Regions from separate parts of the Variovorax sp. UC74_104 genome, predicted to be linked through region 2. Evidence: riboswitches for the same ligand, from Rfam matches in the RefSeq annotation. Region 2 holds a riboswitch; the other holds the start of a gene.
What was found. Region 2 has a riboswitch for cobalamin ahead of ACHMXA_RS20025 (TonB-dependent receptor domain-containing protein). Riboswitches for the same ligand answer to the same signal wherever they lie in the genome.
Positions count from the first base shown of each region.

Region 1 (5,327 bases), 1.0 Mb from region 2:
CGACCGGGCCGGGCATGCGGCCGTCGCGTGCCGACACCGTATGCCGGCCGCCACGCGCGTCAACGATGCGCCAGACGGGGCCGGCGCCGGTTCCGCCCTGCGTCTCCAGCACCATGCGCCGCGGCGGCTGGGCGCGCACATCCTTGGGCAGCGCTTCGAGCGCAGCCGCTGGAGACACCGTCGCCTGCCGGAAGCGCAGCGGCGAGAGCCCCGCAAGGCGCTCCTCGTCCGTGAGGTTCGGATATCCCACGTACATCATCACCACGCCCGAGAGGAACCACATGACGAACAGCAGGCAGCCGCCGATGCCCAGCCACCGGTGCGTCCAGTAGAGCCAGTGCCGGATGCGCGGCCAAGCGCGGCGCCATGCGGAGGTCATGCGTTCTTCGTCCTGCCCGTCGTTCAGAAGCTGACCAGCGCCGACAGCTCGAAGGAGCGCGGACGCCCCAGCAGCCACTGGTTGCCGCCGTTCGAGAACGACACCGGATAGCGTCGGTCGGCCAGGTTGTAGGCACGCAGCGCGAGCTTGAGCGACGGATTCGCCTGCCAGCTCACGCCCGCATCGGCGACCGTGTAGGAGCCGATCTTTCGCGAGTTGGCCGAATCGACCTGGCGCGAGCCCACGTAGCGCAGGCCGACGTCGGCCTCCCACTGCGGCAGGAAGCGCCAGGTGAGCCAGAGGTTGGCGGCCTCCTCCGGCACGCCGGTGGGCGTGTTGCCGGCGCGAGAGACCAGCCTGCCGCCGACCACTTCGTTGAAGTCGTCGTAGCGCGCACGCAGCTTGGCGACGTTGGCCTCGAGCCGCAGCGTGGAGCTCAGCGCCAGGTCGAGCGTGGCCTCGATGCCTTCGGAAGACTGCTTGCCGACCTGCTGGGTGACGGTCGGATCGATGGCGTCGCGCGACAGCAGCTTGTTCTTGTCGATGCGGTAGGCGGCGACGGTCCAGGCGCCGCGGTTGTCCGCGAGCTGGCGCTTGTAGCCGACCTCGACCTGCCGGCCGGTGCTGAGGTCGAAGGCCGCCTGCGACGCGGAGGTGGTCACCAGCGAGCCCAGCGGATCGGCCGCGCGCGCCACTTGCGCGTAGAACGACTGCGAGGCGTCGGGTGCGTAGACCACACCGAGGCGGCCGGTGGCGTACTCGAAGGTCTTGCCGAAGCTGTTGGCGGCGTTCTGCAGGTCGGTGCGCGCGACCTTCGCGTGGTCCCAGCGCAGGCTGCCCACCACCGACCACCGCTCGTTGAAGGCCAGCTTGTCCTCGGCAAAGAAGGCGTAGGTGCTGGTCTTCGTCTTGTAGCGCGGCGTGTAGGCCACGGGCGACGCGTAGTAACCGGGGCTGAAGACGAAGGGATCGACCACCGATCGGCCACCGTAGGGAGAGTCGTTGGTGTGCGTGAAGTCGATGCGGTTCACGTCGAAGCCCACCAGCACCTGGTTGGCCAGGCCGAACATCCCGTGCCTGAAGGTGGCGTCGGTGCGGTTGCCGATCTGCTCCTGGTCGTGGCCGATCTCCAGGTAGTCGCCGCGCGTCACGCGGCGGGTGGCGGGGCTGTAGGTGTAGGTCTCGCTGTTGCGCCAGTGGCGCTTGCTCTCCAGCCGGTAGAGCTGGTTGCGCACGGTGACGGCGTCGCTGGGCGTCCACTGGGCGTCGAGGCGGGTCCACTTGTCGCGGTACTTGATCTCGGCATCGTCCACGTTGTAGTTCTGTCGCAGCGTCTGGCTGCTCAGGCGGCCGTCGATCAGCGGCACGCCGTAGTAGCGCTGCGGCGACTGGCGGCCCTCGTCGTGCGAGAGCGTGAACTGCAGCTGCGGTGACACGTCGAGCCGCACGGCCGCGCTCACGGCCAGGCTCTCGGCCTCGCCGCGCTGCATGAAGCCGTCTGTGTTGCGCTGGCTGATGTCGAATCGGTACGAAAGCCGGTCGTTGATCGCCCCGCCGCTGCCGAAGGCCACCTGCCGCGTGGCGTCGGAGCCGAGCGTGAGCAGCGCTTCATTGCGGATCGGCCCGCGCGTGGGCTTCTTCGGCACCACGTTGATCGCGCCGCCGATGGCGCCCTCGCCGTACATCACGGAGGCCGCGCCGCGCAGCACCTCGATGCGGTCGGCCGACCAGGTGTCGAAGGGAAAGGTGACGGTGCCGGCGCCCGCGTAGAGGCGCGTGCCGTCGAAGAGCTGCATCACCGAGCCGTGGCCGAGGAAGCCGCGCGCCACCAGCGCGGTGCCGCCGTTGCCCGGACCGGGCGAGCCGGTGATGCCGGTGGCGCGGGTGACGGCGTCGACCACCGAGACGTCGCCGCGCGCGCGGATGGTGTCGCCCGACAGCACCTCGACGCTGGCCGGCGTCTCGAGCGGCGTGAGGCCCAGGCGGCTGCCGGTCTGCGTGGGTTCGTCGATGGCCAATGGCGTGTGCCGTTCGGCATCGACCTGGATCGGCTTGAGGGTCTGGCCGTCGGGCGTTTGCGCGAAGGCCGCCGCACAGGGCCCCAGGGCCAGCCCCCAACCCAGCGAAAGACTGGAAAGCCCCGAAAACCGCGCCCAGCGCCGCGGCCGTTGCGACGCCCTCCTGCGATCGCGTCCTGGCGGCGATGCATGACCCATGAAGTTTCTCCTCCGGCCTGCGTCCCCGCAGGCTCCTGACCGATGAAGGACGCGGCGGGGGGTAGAGGCGAAGGGACTGCGGCGGCTCGCGGGCGAGTGAAGCGGCAGGCCCGGACACGCACTCCCGCAGCGTCCGAAGGCGGTTGCGAAGGCCGGTATCCGGGCTTGCGGAGTGCCGCGGCATGCTTTGGATGCACGCCGCGGCGGAAATCCTCGCCTTCCCACGCCAAAGCGCAGTGGCTGCCCGTGCCGATCGATGAGGCACGAGCCCGAGGGTTCCAGATCCGCTGACCGTTGCGGGGGCAGCGCAGGAATTGGCGCGTCCATCGCTCTCGGGAGAGAACGACGGCGCAGCTCACCTGCTTCCCGTTTAACCCCGTCGCCAAGGATGAGATGGCGTGCGGGGCACCTTCGAACCGTGTTGTCCGGTGCGGCGGGTAACTAATGAAAACTGCCGCATCGGAACGGCGGGATTATAGGTAGCGCCCCTCCGGGCCCCTCCAGGCCCCGCTGGCGGCCTCAGGGGCCGCCGGGCCCGAACAGCCGCCGCATCATGGCCACTCCCGCCACAAGCGCATTGGAGTAGGTGGCGTACGGCTCGTGGGCCGCCTCCAGCGGCACGTAGACGTGGGAGGTTTCGCCGGGCGCGCCGGGCGAGTCGTCCACGGCTTCCATCAGCACCCAGTAGAACTCGCCCGCCTCCAGTTCGTGGACGGTGAGCGCGATGTTTCTCGAGGGGGGCATGGTGCGAGGATGAATGTGCTGCCTGATTACTGGATGAACAGGGAACGCACGGGTGCGGTTGACAGAGCTTTCGGGGTTCTCCTACAGAGCATGCCCCGGCTGCGACCTAATGTTGTATTCACAGGGATCTCCGAGTTTTCGAAGAAGAACCGACCAAGAACAGGAGGCAGCAATGAAGCACTTCACTCTTGAACCCGGCATGCGATCGAGCATCGGCGGCGCCTTCTACCCGACCGGCTACTCGATGGTGATGTTCCCCAGCGCGCAAGACGCGGACCGCATCGGCCACCGCCTGATCGAAAAAGGCGTGAGCGGCGACGAGGTCTACCTGCTTCCCGCCGAGACGGTGCTCGCGGAGATCGCGCCGACGGTGAGTTCGGCCGACAGCCCCCTTCCCTCCGCCGGCACCGACGCGGCGACGGTGCGTGCCTACGCCAAGCTGGCGCAGGAGGGCCATACCGGCCTGCTCGTCAGGACCAAGGACGGCGCGGCGGCCGAGCGGCTGATGGAACTGGTGCGCACCGTGCCCTACTCCATCGCCCAGCGCTACCGCACGCTGGTGATCGAAGATCTCTGAGCCGACGGCGGCGCCCGCCAAGCGTCAGGCCGGCACCGCCATCGATACAGCCCGCTGCACCACGTCGCGGGCCATGGCCTGAGCCAGTTCGTGCTCGCCGAGGAAAACGGTGGCTGATGTTTCCTGCGTGAGCAACCGCGCTTCCTGCTCGTTGTGGCTGCGGATCACGGTCTGGATGGCGGGGTTGAGCGTGCGCGCGGTTTCCATCATCTGGCGCACGTTCATGGTGTCCGGCGTTGCAACCACCAGCACGCGTGCACGCGCGATGTGGGCCTGGATCAGCACCGCCGGGTCGGCTGCATCGCCCCACACCGCCGGCGTGCCTGCCTCGCGCAGCTTCTCGACCAGCTCGCGGTTCTGCTCCGCCACCACGTAGGGAATGTCGTTGGCGTCGAGTTCGGCCGCGATGCGGCGCCCGACCCGGCCGTAGCCCACCAGCACCACCTGCCGCGAGAGGTACTTGGCCTCGGTGGTCATGGGCAGCTCGGCCAGCGGGTCCTCGCGCATCTCCAGGCCGCGCGCGAAGGAGGAATGCGCATGCAGCCATTTCTGCATCGGCGCGATCAGGCTGAACCACAGCGGATTGGTGGCGATGGAAATCAGCGCCCCGGCCAGCACCAGGCTCTGCCCTTCCACCGGCAGCAGGCCCAGCGACACGCCCAGCCCGGCCAGGATGAAGGAGAACTCGCCGATCTGCGCCAGGCTCGCGCTCACCGTGAGCGCCGTGCCCAGCGGATAGCGGAACACCAGCACCAGCGCGCAGGCCGCGAGCGACTTGCCCAGCACGATCACCAGCACCACCGCCAGCACCTGCAGTGGCCGCTCGATCAGCACCGATGGGTCGAACAGCATGCCGACCGACACGAAGAACAGCACCGCGAAGGCGTCGCGCAGCGGCAGCGACTCCTGCGCGGCCCGGTGGGCGAACTGCGACTCGCGCATCACCATCCCGGCGAAGAAGGCGCCCAGCGCGAAGGAAACGCCGAAGAGCGCCGCCGACGCGTAGGCGATGCTCACGGCCGCCGCCACCACGCACAGCGTGAACAACTCGCGCGAGCCGGTGCGCGTGACCTGCCAGAGGATCCACGGGAACACGCGGCGCCCCACCACCAGCATCAGCGCGACGAAGCCGCCCACCTGCAGCAGCGTGAGGCCCAGCGTCTGCCACAGCGGGTCGGCATTGCCAGCTGCGCCTGCCCCGCCCTGCACGCCGAGCGTGCCCGCCAGCGGCGGCAGCAGCACGAGCACCAGCACCATCGCCAGGTCTTCCACCACCAGCCAGCCGACGGCGATGCGCCCGGTGAACGAATCGAGGATGCCCAGGCTTTCCAGCGCGCGCAGCAGCACGACCGTGCTCGCCACCGACAGCGCCAGCCCGAACACCAGCGCAGCGCCGGGGCTCCAGCCCCAC
Region 1 is NZ_CP171978.1:3,261,933-3,267,259, reverse strand. It holds gene ACHMXA_RS15235 (PepSY domain-containing protein) at 1-379, opposite strand, end outside; gene ACHMXA_RS15230 (TonB-dependent siderophore receptor) at 403-2,595, opposite strand; cobalamin riboswitch at 2,728-3,023, opposite strand; gene ACHMXA_RS15225 (hypothetical protein) at 3,115-3,339, opposite strand; gene ACHMXA_RS15220 (hypothetical protein) at 3,512-3,916, shown strand; gene ybaL (YbaL family putative K(+) efflux transporter) at 3,941-5,327, opposite strand, start outside.
Region 1: another riboswitch for cobalamin. It lies ahead of ACHMXA_RS15230 (TonB-dependent siderophore receptor); the one in region 2 lies ahead of ACHMXA_RS20025 (TonB-dependent receptor domain-containing protein).

Region 2 (12,094 bases):
GCTGCGTCGCGCCCTCGGTGTACTGCAGGCCCAGTTCGAGGTTGCGGCTCGATTCGGGCTTGAGCGTCGCCAGGCCGTATTCGCTGAAGCGCTGGTACAGCGTCGGCACGCGGAAGGCGGTGCCGGCCGAGGCCGTGAAGCGCAGCGACGGCGTGATGGCGTAGCCGTAGGCCGCGCTGCCGGTGGTCTTGCCGCCGAACTCGCTGTCCCTGTCGCGGCGCACGTGCAGCTGCAGCGAGTGCGGGCCCTGCACGAAGCCGTAGCCCAGCGAAATGGCGTTCTGCGAGCGGTCGCGCGAGAGCAGCTTCGAAGTGGTGGTGGGCGCGTTTTCGAGGGCGTCCTCGCGGCGCTCCAGCGTGGCGGTGACGAGGTGCGGGCCGAAGCGGAATTCGTTCTGGAACAGGTAGCCGCGCAGCCTTGTCTCGGTGCGGTAGAACGAGGGCTGGGTCTTGTAGACCGACTGCGAGTCGGTCACCTGCACGCGGGTGCTGTAGACGTCGTTCCACTTGGCCGACCAGGTCAGGCCGGCGGTGCGCAGCGTGTTGCTGGACACGTCGTCGCGGAACAGGATCGGCGGCTTGGTCTTGTACGGCACGGAGACGTCGTAGCCGGCCTTGATGTCGCTGGCGAGCATCGTGGCCTCGATGCGCTGGTCGGGCGTGATCTGGAAGCCCAGTTTCACGTTGCCCGAGGTGCTGTTGTAGCCGTCGCGGTCGGGGCTGGTGAAGCCGTCCTTGGTCACGTTGCGCTTGCTCACGGGCTGCACGTTGTAGCCCTTGCTCTCTTCATGCGCCACGCCGAAGGAGTAGTCGAAGAGGCCCGACTTGCCGCTCACGCCGCCTTCGATCCTGCGCAGGCCGTAGCTTCCGATGCCGATGCCCGCGTAGGGCGACACGCCCTCCTCGCCGCGCCTGGTGAAGAGCTGGATCACGCCGCCCACCGCGTCGGAGCCGTACACCGCGGCGGCCGGGCCGCGCAGCACTTCGATGCGGTCGATCTGCGACAGCGGAATGCCTTCCCAGCCGGCGCCGCCGGTCGATTGCGAGTCGATGCGCACACCGTCGAGGTACACGGCGGTGAAGCGCGTCTCGGCGCCGCGGATGAACAGGCTGGTGGTGTTGCCCACGCCGCCGGAGCGCGAGATCTCGATGCCGGGCAGGCGCGAGAGCAGGTCGGCCACGCCGGTCGCGCCGCTGCGCGCGATGGCGTTGCTGTCGACGACGGAGACGTCTCCCACGAGCTCCGACAGCGGCTGGGGCGTGCGGTTGGCCGTGACCACCGTCTCGCGCAGGGTGGAAGCCTCCTGGGCATGGGCCAGGCCGCCGAAGACGGAAACCAGCGCCAGCGGCAGGCAGGCGTGGCGGAAGCGGCGCGCAGGGGCGCGGCCGCGGGTAGAGCAAACACGGGAATTCATGGATCAAGCGAACGAACGTCAATACCCCTGGCCGGCCTCCCCGCCGGCGCCTGGGCGCAATGGCCGCGCATGCGTTCGTCAATCGATCTTCGACGCATGCGGCAGCCGCCTCGTTGGCCGGTATCCGGGCTGGCAGAACGACTCCTTGCCGCCTTCCCAGGCGCCTGTTTCAGGGCGCCCAGTGGCTCGATGGAAAGGTGTTGGCGCCTTGCGGCGCCGTCTGCTTGACCGTTGCGGGGGCAGCGCAGGCGGCTTCGGCCTTGTTCCGGTACGAACCGGGGCTTCCACTCCTGCTTCCCGTTGAACTGCGCCGTGCGAACCACGGCGCGAGCACCAACGGGCGGGATTTTATGCGCTGGGCAACGGGGCTTAAGTCGAAAGTTGCGGCGCCGCTAACATCGACGGCCATGATGCGGCCCGCCTCGGTCTTCCTGAATCTTCGCTCGGCGCTGCAGCGGCTCTTCGGTGTATCGGGCTGGCAGTCGATGCTGCTCTGGTCCATCGTGGCCGGGCTGCTGGGCACGCTGGCGACCGAGCTCTTCCGTGCCGCGCTGCTCGCCTTCGAGCACCTGGTGCTCGGTCCCGGCCAGGGGCTGGTCGCCATGGCGAAGCACCTGCCATGGTGGGCGCGCATCGCCTGCCCCACGGTGGGCGGGCTCGTGGCGGGGCTGCTGCTGGTGCTCGCGAAGCGCGTGGCCTCGCGCAGCGCCACGTCGGACTACATGGAAGCCATCGTGCTCGGCGACGGCCGCATTCCGGTGGCGCAGACGCTAGCGCGCAGCGCGTCGTCGCTGGTGAGCATCGGCACCGGCGGCTCGATCGGCCGCGAGGGCTCGATGGTGCAGCTGGCGGCGCTGGCCTCTTCGCTGCTGGGGCAGGCCTTGCGCTTTCCGGCCGAGCGGCTGCGGCTGCTGGTGGCCTGTGGCGCGGCGGCCGGCCTCACAGCCGCGTACAACGCGCCCATCGCGGGCGCCTTTTTCGTCGCGGAGATCGTGCTGGGCTCCATCGCGATGGAGAGCGTGGGGCCGATCATCATCGCGTCGGTGGTCGCCAACGTCGCGATGCGGGCGCTGCCGGGCTACCAGCCGCCTTACAAGATGCCGCCCTTCCCGGAGATCCACGGCACCGAGGTCGTGCTGTTCTGCTTGCTCGGCGTGCTGCTGGGCTTCGCGGCGGTGGGCTTCCTGCGTGCGCTGCAGGGCAGCCGGGCGCTGTTCTCGCGGCTGCCGATGGCGCTGCCGTGGCGGCTGGCGCTGGGCGGGCTGGTCATGGGCGCGGTGTCGGTGCCGGTGCCGGAGGTCTGGGGCAACGGCTACAGCGTGGTCAATTCGGTGCTGCACACGCCCTGGGCATGGACGCTGATCGCGATGGTGCTGCTCGCCAAGGCGGTGGCGACGATGGCAACGGCCGGCTCGGGCGCGGTGGGCGGCGTGTTCACGCCGGCGCTCTTCTTCGGCTGCATGATCGGCGCGCTGTTCGGCCAGGGCGTGCAGGCGCTGTGGCCGGCGGCGAGCTCGGCGCCGTTTGCCTACGCCATCGTCGGCATGGGCGCGTTCCTGGCGGGTGCCACGCAGGCGCCGCTGATGGCGATCTTGATGATCTTCGAGATGACGCTGAGCTACCAGGTCATGCTGCCGCTGATGGCCGCGAGCGTCATCGCGTATTTCGTGGCGCGCTCGGCCAACGCGGGCTCGATGTACGAGATCACGCTGCACCGCAACGCCCAGCGCGACGACCAGATGCGCCTGCGCGGGCTGCACATGCGCGACCTGGCGCAGCCGGCCGAAACCGTGGTCGGCCCGCAGGCGGACCGCGAGGCGATGAGCAGGCTCTTCCTGCAGTACCCCGTCAAATACCTGTACGTGGTGGACTCGGACAACCGTTACCTCGGCGTGGTGCCGCTCTCGTCGCTCGGCACGGCACCGCAGGAGACGACGGCCGGCGCCCTGCTCTCGCAGGCCATCCAGCCGGTCACCGCGGACACGGGACTGGGCGAGGCGCTGCAGCGCTTTCTCGATCATCTGGGCGAGCGGCTGCCGCTGATCGAGAGCGCAGCCAACCCGGTGCTGCTGGGCGTGGTCGCCAAGAGCGCGCTGCTGGCGACCTACGTGCGGCTCAGCGAAGCCTGAGAGGGCCAGGAGCGTTTGATCCGCGGGCGGCAAAGCCGCAGAATCCCTGCCACGCCGGGCAGCGCGTCCGGCCTCGGCGGGACCGCCTCCCCGGGAAACTACAATCGCCAACCATGCCCGCCTCCAGCCCCATCGATCAGATCGCCGAGCGCGTCGAACGACTGCTCGTGCGTCACGAAGAGGTGCAGCGCACCAACGCGCTGCTGCAGGAACAGGTCGATGCGCTCACGCGCGAACGCGACGCACTGAAGTCGCGGCTCGTCGCGGCCCGCACGCGCCTCGATGCCCTGCTCGAACGGCTGCCGGCAGAACCACCTTCCGAAGACTCCCCCGCATGAAGCAGATTGAAGTACAGATCATGGGACAGAGCTATCTGCTCGGCTGTCCCGACGGCGGCGAGGCGCAGCTGCGCCAAGCCGTCGAACGCGTGGATGCCGCCATGTGCAAGATCCGCGACGCGGGAAAAGTCAAGGCCCGCGACCGCATCGCGGTGCTGGCATCGCTGAACCTGGCATTCGACCTTGCCGCGCAGCAGGCCGCTGCCAGCGCGGCACCCGCTCCGGCGGCAGCGCCCGATACCACCGAAACCGACCCGAAAGCTGCCCAGCTCATTCAAAGACTCGATCAGGCCCTGGCGGGCGATGGACATTTGCTCTGAACGGGTTCCGCCGGCAGGGCTGCAGCGGTAAAATCCAAACTGTCTGCGGTGCGCGTTGGGCTTTATATGTCCTTGTTCCAATGCTCTACGGAGCCGGGCTTGGTAAATCGCTCGACGGGTGTGATCATCTCGCGTCAGATGAACCCGAAGTCTTGCTGCCCTCGCCCACCTGAACCCCGGTTCAGGATGCGAGTCCGGCGCCCACTTGCAGACACCTAATTCCGCCACGGCCCCCTGCACACGCTGCTCGGGGCCGTTGCTTTTTGCGATACAGAATTTCCGTGAACGTCTCCAGCCTGCTCGACCCCATCCTCATCGCCGAACTCGCCGCCCTGGGGCTTGGCACCGGTTTCCTCGCAGGCCTGCTGGGCATCGGCGGCGGCATGCTGATGGTGCCCTTCATCACGATCATCATGGGCCACCGCGGCGCGCCGGCCGACCTCTCGGTGAAGATGGCCATCGCGACCTCGATGGCGACCATCATCTTCACCTCGGTGTCGAGCGTGCGCGCGCACCACAAGCGCGGCGCGGTGCGCTGGGAGATCGTGCGGCGCCTCGCGCCCGGCATCGTCATCGGCAGCCTGGTGGGCAGCCTCGGCGTGTTCGCGCTGCTCAAGGGCACGGCGCTGGCGATCTTCTTCGCGCTGTTCGTGGGCTTCTCGGCCACGCAGATGTTCCTCGACAAGAAGCCCGCCCCCACGCGGCAGATGCCGGGCACGGGCGGCCAGCTCGCGGCGGGCGGCGCCATCGGCTTCATCTCGGGCCTGGTGGGCGCGGGCGGCGGCTTCATCAGCGTGCCGTTCATGACGTGGTGCAACATCTCCATCCACAACGCGGTGGCAACCAGCGCGGCGCTGGGCTTTCCGATCGCGGTGGCGAACGTGCTGGGCTACGCGGTCAGCGGACAGTCGGTGCAGGGCCTGCCGGCCGGCTCCTTCGGCTACATCTGGCTGCCCGCGCTGGCGGTGATCGCGCTGTGCAGCGTGATCACGGCGCCGCTGGGCGCGAAGGCCGCGCACAGCCTGCCGGTGAAGAAGCTCAAGCGCGTGTTCGCGAGCATCCTCTACCTGCTGGCGGCCTACATGCTCTGGAAGGGCCTGCACGGCTGATTCCCTTCGGGCCCAAGGCCCTTGCGCCAGAGGTGCGACTCGTTGCCGCCCGTGCGCCGCGAGCCGTATAACGAGGCCATGAAAATCCTCATCGCAGTCGACGGCAGCGCCTACACGCAGAAGGCGCTGGCTTATCTGGTCGCCAACCGGGCCATGTTCGTGGACGGCCACGAGCTGGTCATCGTGCACGTGTGCACGGGCATCTCGGGCCACGTCACGCGCCACCTCAGCAAGGAGATCGTCTCCGAGTACTACGCCGAGGAAAGCGCCAAGGTGATCGAGCCCGTGAAGGCCCAGCTCGCGGCGCAGGGCATCACGAACTACACGGTCGATGCGCGCCACGGCCACATCGCCGAGGAGATCCTCAAGTCGGCCGCCGCCGCGCACGCCGGGCTGATCGTGCTCGGCACGCATGGCCACGGCATCCTGGGCCGCGCGCTGATGGGCTCGGTCGCCACCAAGGTGATCGCCGAGACGAACACCACGGTGCTGCTGGTTCAGTAAGCCGGTCCGTCGATCCACCGATCCGTTATTGCGTGCGCTGCTGCCGCCATTCGCGCGGCGAGCAGCCGAATCGCTCCTTGAACGCGCGGCTGAAATGCGCCGCGTCGTTGAAGCCCCTGCCATAGGCGATGTCCGCCACGGGCCGGCCCGCGAGGCGCGGCTCCAGCAGGTCGCGGCTGCAGGCCTCCAGCCTGCGCTCCCAGATGTACTGCGATGGCGTGAGCGGCTCGCTCCTGAACGCGCGATGGATGTGGCTGACCGACACGCCCAGCCCCGCCGCCAGAGTGCTGACCGATAGCGACGGATCGCCCAGCTGCTCGTCGATGCGCCGCTTCACGCGCGCCAGGTGGTACGCCGCCAGATTGCTCAGCGATGGCGCGCTGGCCGCCGGCAGCGTCTGCAGCCCCGCCACCAGGATGTTCTGCACGCCGTTGGCCACCGCGAGGGCCGAGGCCGGCTGCAGCATGTCGATGTCCTCGCGCAGCGTGCGGATCATGCCCAGCAGCAGGTGCCCCGCGCCCTCGCGGCCCGAAACGGTGGTGGCCGTGAGCGCCTGGGTGTCGCGCAGCTCGCTGCGCAGGCGCTCGCCGGGCAGCTTGAGCACGATCTGCTCGAATGATTCGTCGAACAGCAGCTGGTAGGGCCGCGTGCTGTCGTACAGCGCGAAGTCGCCGGCCGACAGCACGGCGTCGCGCCCGTCCTGCCGCACCACGCCCCGGCCGCGCGCCTGGATGCTCACGAGGAAATAGTCGTCGCTCGAATGCGAGATGTGTCCCGGCGTGCGCATCACCTTCTGCGGGCTCGAGGTGACGACCGACACGTCGAGCCCCGGCAGCGTGTGCTGGCGGATGCTGCCCTCGAAATCGCCCGAGCCGCCCGAATTGCCCTCGCGCACCGGGTCGCAGCCCAGCTGCACGTAGACGTTGCAGATCATGTCGGTCCAGTAGGCGAGCCGCTGGTCGCGCGGGACGGCGTCGGTGCTGAGCAGCTGGGTCATCGGGATTCCTCGGAAGGCCTGAGGGGTAGCGAACGGATGCAACGCTGGAACAAGAACGCCGCCAAACCGGGTCAAGGCGTTCAGGCGGCGCGAATCTACGCTTCAAGCAACCCGCATGCCACAGCGCAAACCCGGTGCCTGCGGACCACGCCTCGTTACTTTCATTGCATCTGGAGAAGCATTCATGCCGACCACCGTCCACCCCAAGCTGCGCGTCGCCGCAGTGCAGGCCGCCCCCGTGTTCCTCGACCTCGACGGCACCATCGACAAGACCATCGACCTCATGGCGCAGGCCGCGAAACAGGGCGTGAAGCTCATCGCCTTCCCCGAGACCTGGGTGCCCGGCTACCCGTGGTGGATCTGGCTCGATTCGCCGGCCTGGGGCATGCAGTTCGTGCAGCGCTACCACGACAACTCGCTGGTCGTCGGCTCAGCCGAGTTCGAGCGCATCGCGCAGGCGGCGCGCAGGCTCGGCATCTGGGTGTCGCTGGGCTACAGCGAGAAGGCTGCGGGCAGCCTCTACATCGCGCAGGCGCTCATCGACGACCAGGGCCGCACGGTGCAGACGCGGCGCAAGCTCAAGCCCACGCACGTCGAGCGCACGGTGTTCGGCGAGGGTGACGGCTCCGACCTCGCCGTGGTCGAGACGCCGCTGGGCAACATCGGCTCGCTTGCCTGCTGGGAGCACCTGCAGCCGCTGAGCAAGTACGCGATGTATTCGCAGAACGAGCAGATCCACTGCGGCGCATGGCCGAGCTTCTCGCTCTACCGCGGCGCGGCCTACGCGCTCGGGCCCGAAGTCAACAATGCCGCGAGCCAGGTGTATGCGGCCGAGGGCCAGTGCTTCGTGATCGCGCCCTGCGCCACCGTGTCGAAGGCCATGAGCGAGCTGATGTGCACCGACGCCGGCAAGCAGCAGATGCTGCGCGTCGGCGGCGGCTACGCGCGCATCTTCGCGCCCGACGGCTCGCCGCTGGGAACGCCGCTCGCGGAAGACGAGGAAGGCCTGGTCGTCGCCGACATCGACCTCGGCATGATCTCGCTCGCCAAGGCGGCCGGCGACCCGAGCGGCCACTACTCGCGGCCAGACTGCACGCAGCTGCTGTTCAACAAGACCCGCCGCGAGCCGGTCGTGGTGCAGCAGGCGCCGTTGCCATCGCCGTCCGAACCCGAAGCCAGCGTGTCCGAGCCCGTTGCGGCCTGAACCCTTGGAGGCAAGCCATGGAATCCGCCATCGACGGGCACCTGAAGTGCCCCCGCACGCGCCACCGCCGCGTGGAAGACGACTACGTGCCGCCCTACCCCGCATGGTCGGCCCGCGCCCCTGTGTCGGTGAAGCAGGTGGTGATGGGCTACTTCGGCGTGCAGTCGCGCGGCCCGGAGATGCAGGGCCGCGCCTGCGCCGCGCTGATGAAGATCGCACGCGACTTCGCCCTGCCCGACGGGCCCGGCCATCACGACCTCACGCACTACGTCGACGCGCAGGGCTTCGACAACATGATCGCCATCGCCTACTGGAGCGACCCCGCCGCCTACGCCCGCTGGTGCGCGACACCGGCCATCGACGCCTGGTGGCGCTCCGACGAGCGGCTCGCGGAAGGCCTGGGCTACTTCCGCGAGATCGCCTCGCCGCGCGTCGAGCACTTCGAGACCATGTTCAACACGCCCGACCGCTTCGAGGGCGTCGGCGTGGTCATGGGCGGCGTCAGCGGCGAGTTTCAGGAGCACGGCTACTGGGGTTCGATGCGCGACCGCATTCCGCTCTCGCAGACCGACGCGATGGCGCCCTCGGGCGCGCGGGCGGTGATCGCGGGCGCGCCGGCACCGGGGCAGCGCGTGCGCATCGCAGGGCACGAGAACGTCGCGATGATCCGCTCCGGCCAGGAGTGGACCGACACCACCGGCCAGGAACGCAAGCTCTACCTGGAAGACATGGAGCCCGTGCTGCGCGAGGGCATGGACTTCCTACGCGACCAGGGGCTGGGCATCGGCTGCTACAGCAACCGCTACATGCGCCATCTGGATGCGCAGGGCACACCGCTGCAGAAGTCCTTCGGACTGAGCTACTGGCGCTCGCTGGCCGACATGGAGCGCTGGGCCGAGTCGCACCCCACCCACGTCGCGATCTTCGGCAGCTTCATGCGCTATGTGCAGGCGCTGAACTTCCATCTGCAGCTGCGCGTGTACCACGAGGTGTCGGTGCTCAAGGCCGACGAGCAGAGCTACGAGTACGTCAACTGCCACGCGGGCAGCGGGCTGATGAACGGACTCGCGCCAGCGGCAGTCGGGGCTTGAACCGGCTCAGGCCGCGAACAGCCCCTTGTGCTCGGTACGCAGCAGCGCCTTCTGCACCTTGCCCATGGCGTTGCGCGGCAGCTCTGGCACCACGAAGCAGCGCTTCGGAATCTTGAAGTTGGCGAGCTTCGATTTCAGCTCCGCCACGATGGCATCGCCATCGAGCGCCGCGCCCGCCTTGGGAATGACGATGGCCACGCCCACCTCGCCGAAGTCGGGGTGCGGCACGCCGACCACGGCGCTCTCGGCAACGCCCGCCATCTCGTTGATGTAGCCCTCGATCTCGGCGGGGTATACGTTGTAGCCGCCGCTGATGATCAGGTCCTTGCTGCGCCCGACGATGGTGATGTAGCCCCGCCCGTCGATCTTGCCCACGTCGCCGGTCTTGAAGAAGCCGTCGGCGGTGAACTCCTCCTTCGTCTTCTCGGGCATGCGCCAGTAGCCTGCGAACACGTTGGGGCCGCTGACCTCGATGTTGCCGATCTCGTCGGTGGTGCAGTCGCGGCCGCTGTCGTCGCGCACGCGCAGCTGCACGCCCGGCAGCGCGAAGCCGACGGTGCCGCCGCGGCGTTCGCCCTGCTCGGGCCGGTAGGGGTTGGAGGTGAGCATGACCGTCTCGCTCATGCCGTAGCGCTCCAGGATGGTGTGGCCGGTGCGCTCGCGCCATTCGTCGAAGGTCTCGATGAGCAGCGGCGCCGAGCCCGCGATGAACAGGCGCATGTTGCGCACCGCCTCGCGCGTGAGCCCCGGCTCGGCCAGCAGGCGCACGTACAGCGTGGGCACGCCCATGAACACGGTGGCCTCGGGCAGCTTCTGCACGACGCGTTTCGGATCGAACTTCGCGAACCACAGGATCTTGCTGCCGTTGAGCAACGCGCCGTGCAGCGCGACGAACAGGCCGTGCACGTGGAAGATGGGCAGCGCATGGATCAGCACGTCGCCTTCGGTCCAGCCCCAGTAGTCCTTCAGCACCTCGGCGTTCGACAGCAGGTTGCCGTGCGTGAGCATCGCGCCCTTGCTGCGGCCGGTGGTGCCGCTGGTGTAGAGGATGGCGGCCATGTCGCCGGCCTTGCGCTGCGCGGGCACGTGCCGGTCGCTGCACTGGGCGGCCACGTCGAGCAGCGTGCCGGTGCGGTCGTCGTCCAGCGTGAAGACGTGCTTCGTGCCCGCGGCGGTGGCGATGGGCGCGACCCACGAGGCGTTGCGGCTGGTGCAAACCACCACGGCCGGCTCGGCGTTGCCGATGAAGTATTCGATCTCGGCGCTCTGGTAGGCGGTGTTCAGCGGCAGGAACACGTAGCCCGCGCGCAGCGTGGCGAGGTACAGCAGCATCGCCTCGACCGACTTCTCGACCTGCACCGCGATGCGCGCGCCCTTCTCCAGCTTCAGAGCGTCGAGCAGGTTGGCGATCATGGCGCTGGCGCGTTCGAGGTCGCGCCAGGAATAGAACAGGCCGCTGTCGGTTTCGACGGCGATGCGGTCGAGGTCGGCGGGAAAGGCCGCGCGCAGGGCGGCGAACAGGTTGGCGTTGGCGGACTTCTTCATTCGGACAGGCTCTTCTCTTCAGAAATTCGGGCGGCGCTTGGCAAGGAACGCGGCGATGCCCTCGCGGTGCTCCGCGGAATCGGCGTAATCGTAGGCGGTGGCCAGCAGGCCGTGGGCCGAAGGAGCGCCGGCACGCAGCACGGCGAAGGTCGCCTTGTGCAGGCGCGCGGCCTGCGGCGAAAGCTCGGCGATGCGCCGGGCGTGCGACTGGGCGGCCAGCGGCACTTCGTTGTCGGGCAGCACCTGCAGCAAAAAGCCGGCGTCGTACAGGCGCTGCGCACCGTGCACGCCGGCGGCCAGCAGCATGTCGCGCGCGAGCACGTCGCCGATGGCGCCATGCACCAGCGCCGCTTCGCGCGGCGCCATCGGGAAACCGAGCTTGGCGATGGGCGCGCCGAACTTCGCGGAGGCGCCGGCCAAGCGGATGTCGCAGCAGCTCGCGATCTCGATGCCCGCGCCCATGCAGGCGCCCTCGATCTGCGCGACCAGCGGCAGCGGGCAGTCGAGCATGGCCTGCAGCGCCGCCCAGACCTCGTTCTCGTGGAACTCGCGCAGGCTGGGCTCGCTGAAGCGGAACGACGGGTACTCGGAAATATCGCCGCCCGCGCAGAAGGCACCGCCCTCGCCGCGCACGATCACGCAGCGCAGGGCGTTGTCGCTGTCGCCATCGCCATCGCTGCGCAGGCCGTCGAACACCGCGCGCAGTTCGCGCCACATGGCGCGCGTCATGGCGTTGAGCCGCCCCGCGTTCGACAGCGTGACGACCGCGATGGCGCCGTCGCGGCGCAGGGAGATGGAGCTTCCAGTCGTCATTCGAGCTTGGCGCCCGAGGCCTTCACCACCGCGGCCCAGCGCTTGATCTCGGCATTGACGAAGCTGCCGTAGGCGGTGGTGGTGAGGTTCGGGATCTCGGAACCGTTCTGGGCCCAGATGCCCTTCAGGTCGTCGGTGGCCAGCGACTTCTTCATGTCGTCGATGGCGCGCGCCTGCGTGTCGGCCGGCGTGCCCTTGGGCGCCCACAGGCCGTACCAGGTGGTCACGGTGTACTCGGGCAGGCCCACTTCGGCGGCGCAGGGCACGTCGAGGAAGGCCGGGTTGCGCTTGGTGCCGGCCACCATCAGCGCCTTGATGCGGCCGCTCTTGATGTGCTGCGCCGAGGAGCCCAGGCCGTCGAACATCAGGTCGACGTTGCCCGAGATCAGGTCCGACAGCGCCGGGCCCGCGCCGCGGTACGGAATGTGCGTGATGAAGGTGCCGGTCTGGATCTTGAAGAGCTCGCCCGCCAGGTGGTGCGAGGTGCCCGAGCCGGCCGAGCCGTAGTTGAACTTGCCGGGGTTGCGCTTCACCAGCGCGATGAATTCCTGGATGGTGTTGGCCTGCACCCGCTTCGGGTTGATCACCACCACCTGCGGCACGTTGGCCAGCAGCATCAGCGGCACGAAG
Region 2 is NZ_CP171978.1:4,262,868-4,274,961, forward strand. It holds gene ACHMXA_RS20025 (TonB-dependent receptor domain-containing protein) at 1-1,414, opposite strand, end outside; cobalamin riboswitch at 1,512-1,767, opposite strand; gene ACHMXA_RS20030 (ClcB-like voltage-gated chloride channel protein) at 1,822-3,543, shown strand; gene ACHMXA_RS20035 (hypothetical protein) at 3,657-3,881, shown strand; gene ACHMXA_RS20040 (cell division protein ZapA) at 3,878-4,201, shown strand; gene ACHMXA_RS20045 (sulfite exporter TauE/SafE family protein) at 4,483-5,310, shown strand; gene ACHMXA_RS20050 (universal stress protein) at 5,389-5,814, shown strand; gene ACHMXA_RS20055 (helix-turn-helix domain-containing protein) at 5,840-6,811, opposite strand; gene ACHMXA_RS20060 (carbon-nitrogen hydrolase family protein) at 6,996-8,015, shown strand; gene ACHMXA_RS20065 (phenylacetaldoxime dehydratase family protein) at 8,033-9,106, shown strand; gene ACHMXA_RS20070 (malonyl-CoA synthase) at 9,113-10,651, opposite strand; gene ACHMXA_RS20075 (enoyl-CoA hydratase/isomerase family protein) at 10,670-11,464, opposite strand; gene ACHMXA_RS20080 (Bug family tripartite tricarboxylate transporter substrate binding protein) at 11,461-12,094, opposite strand, start outside.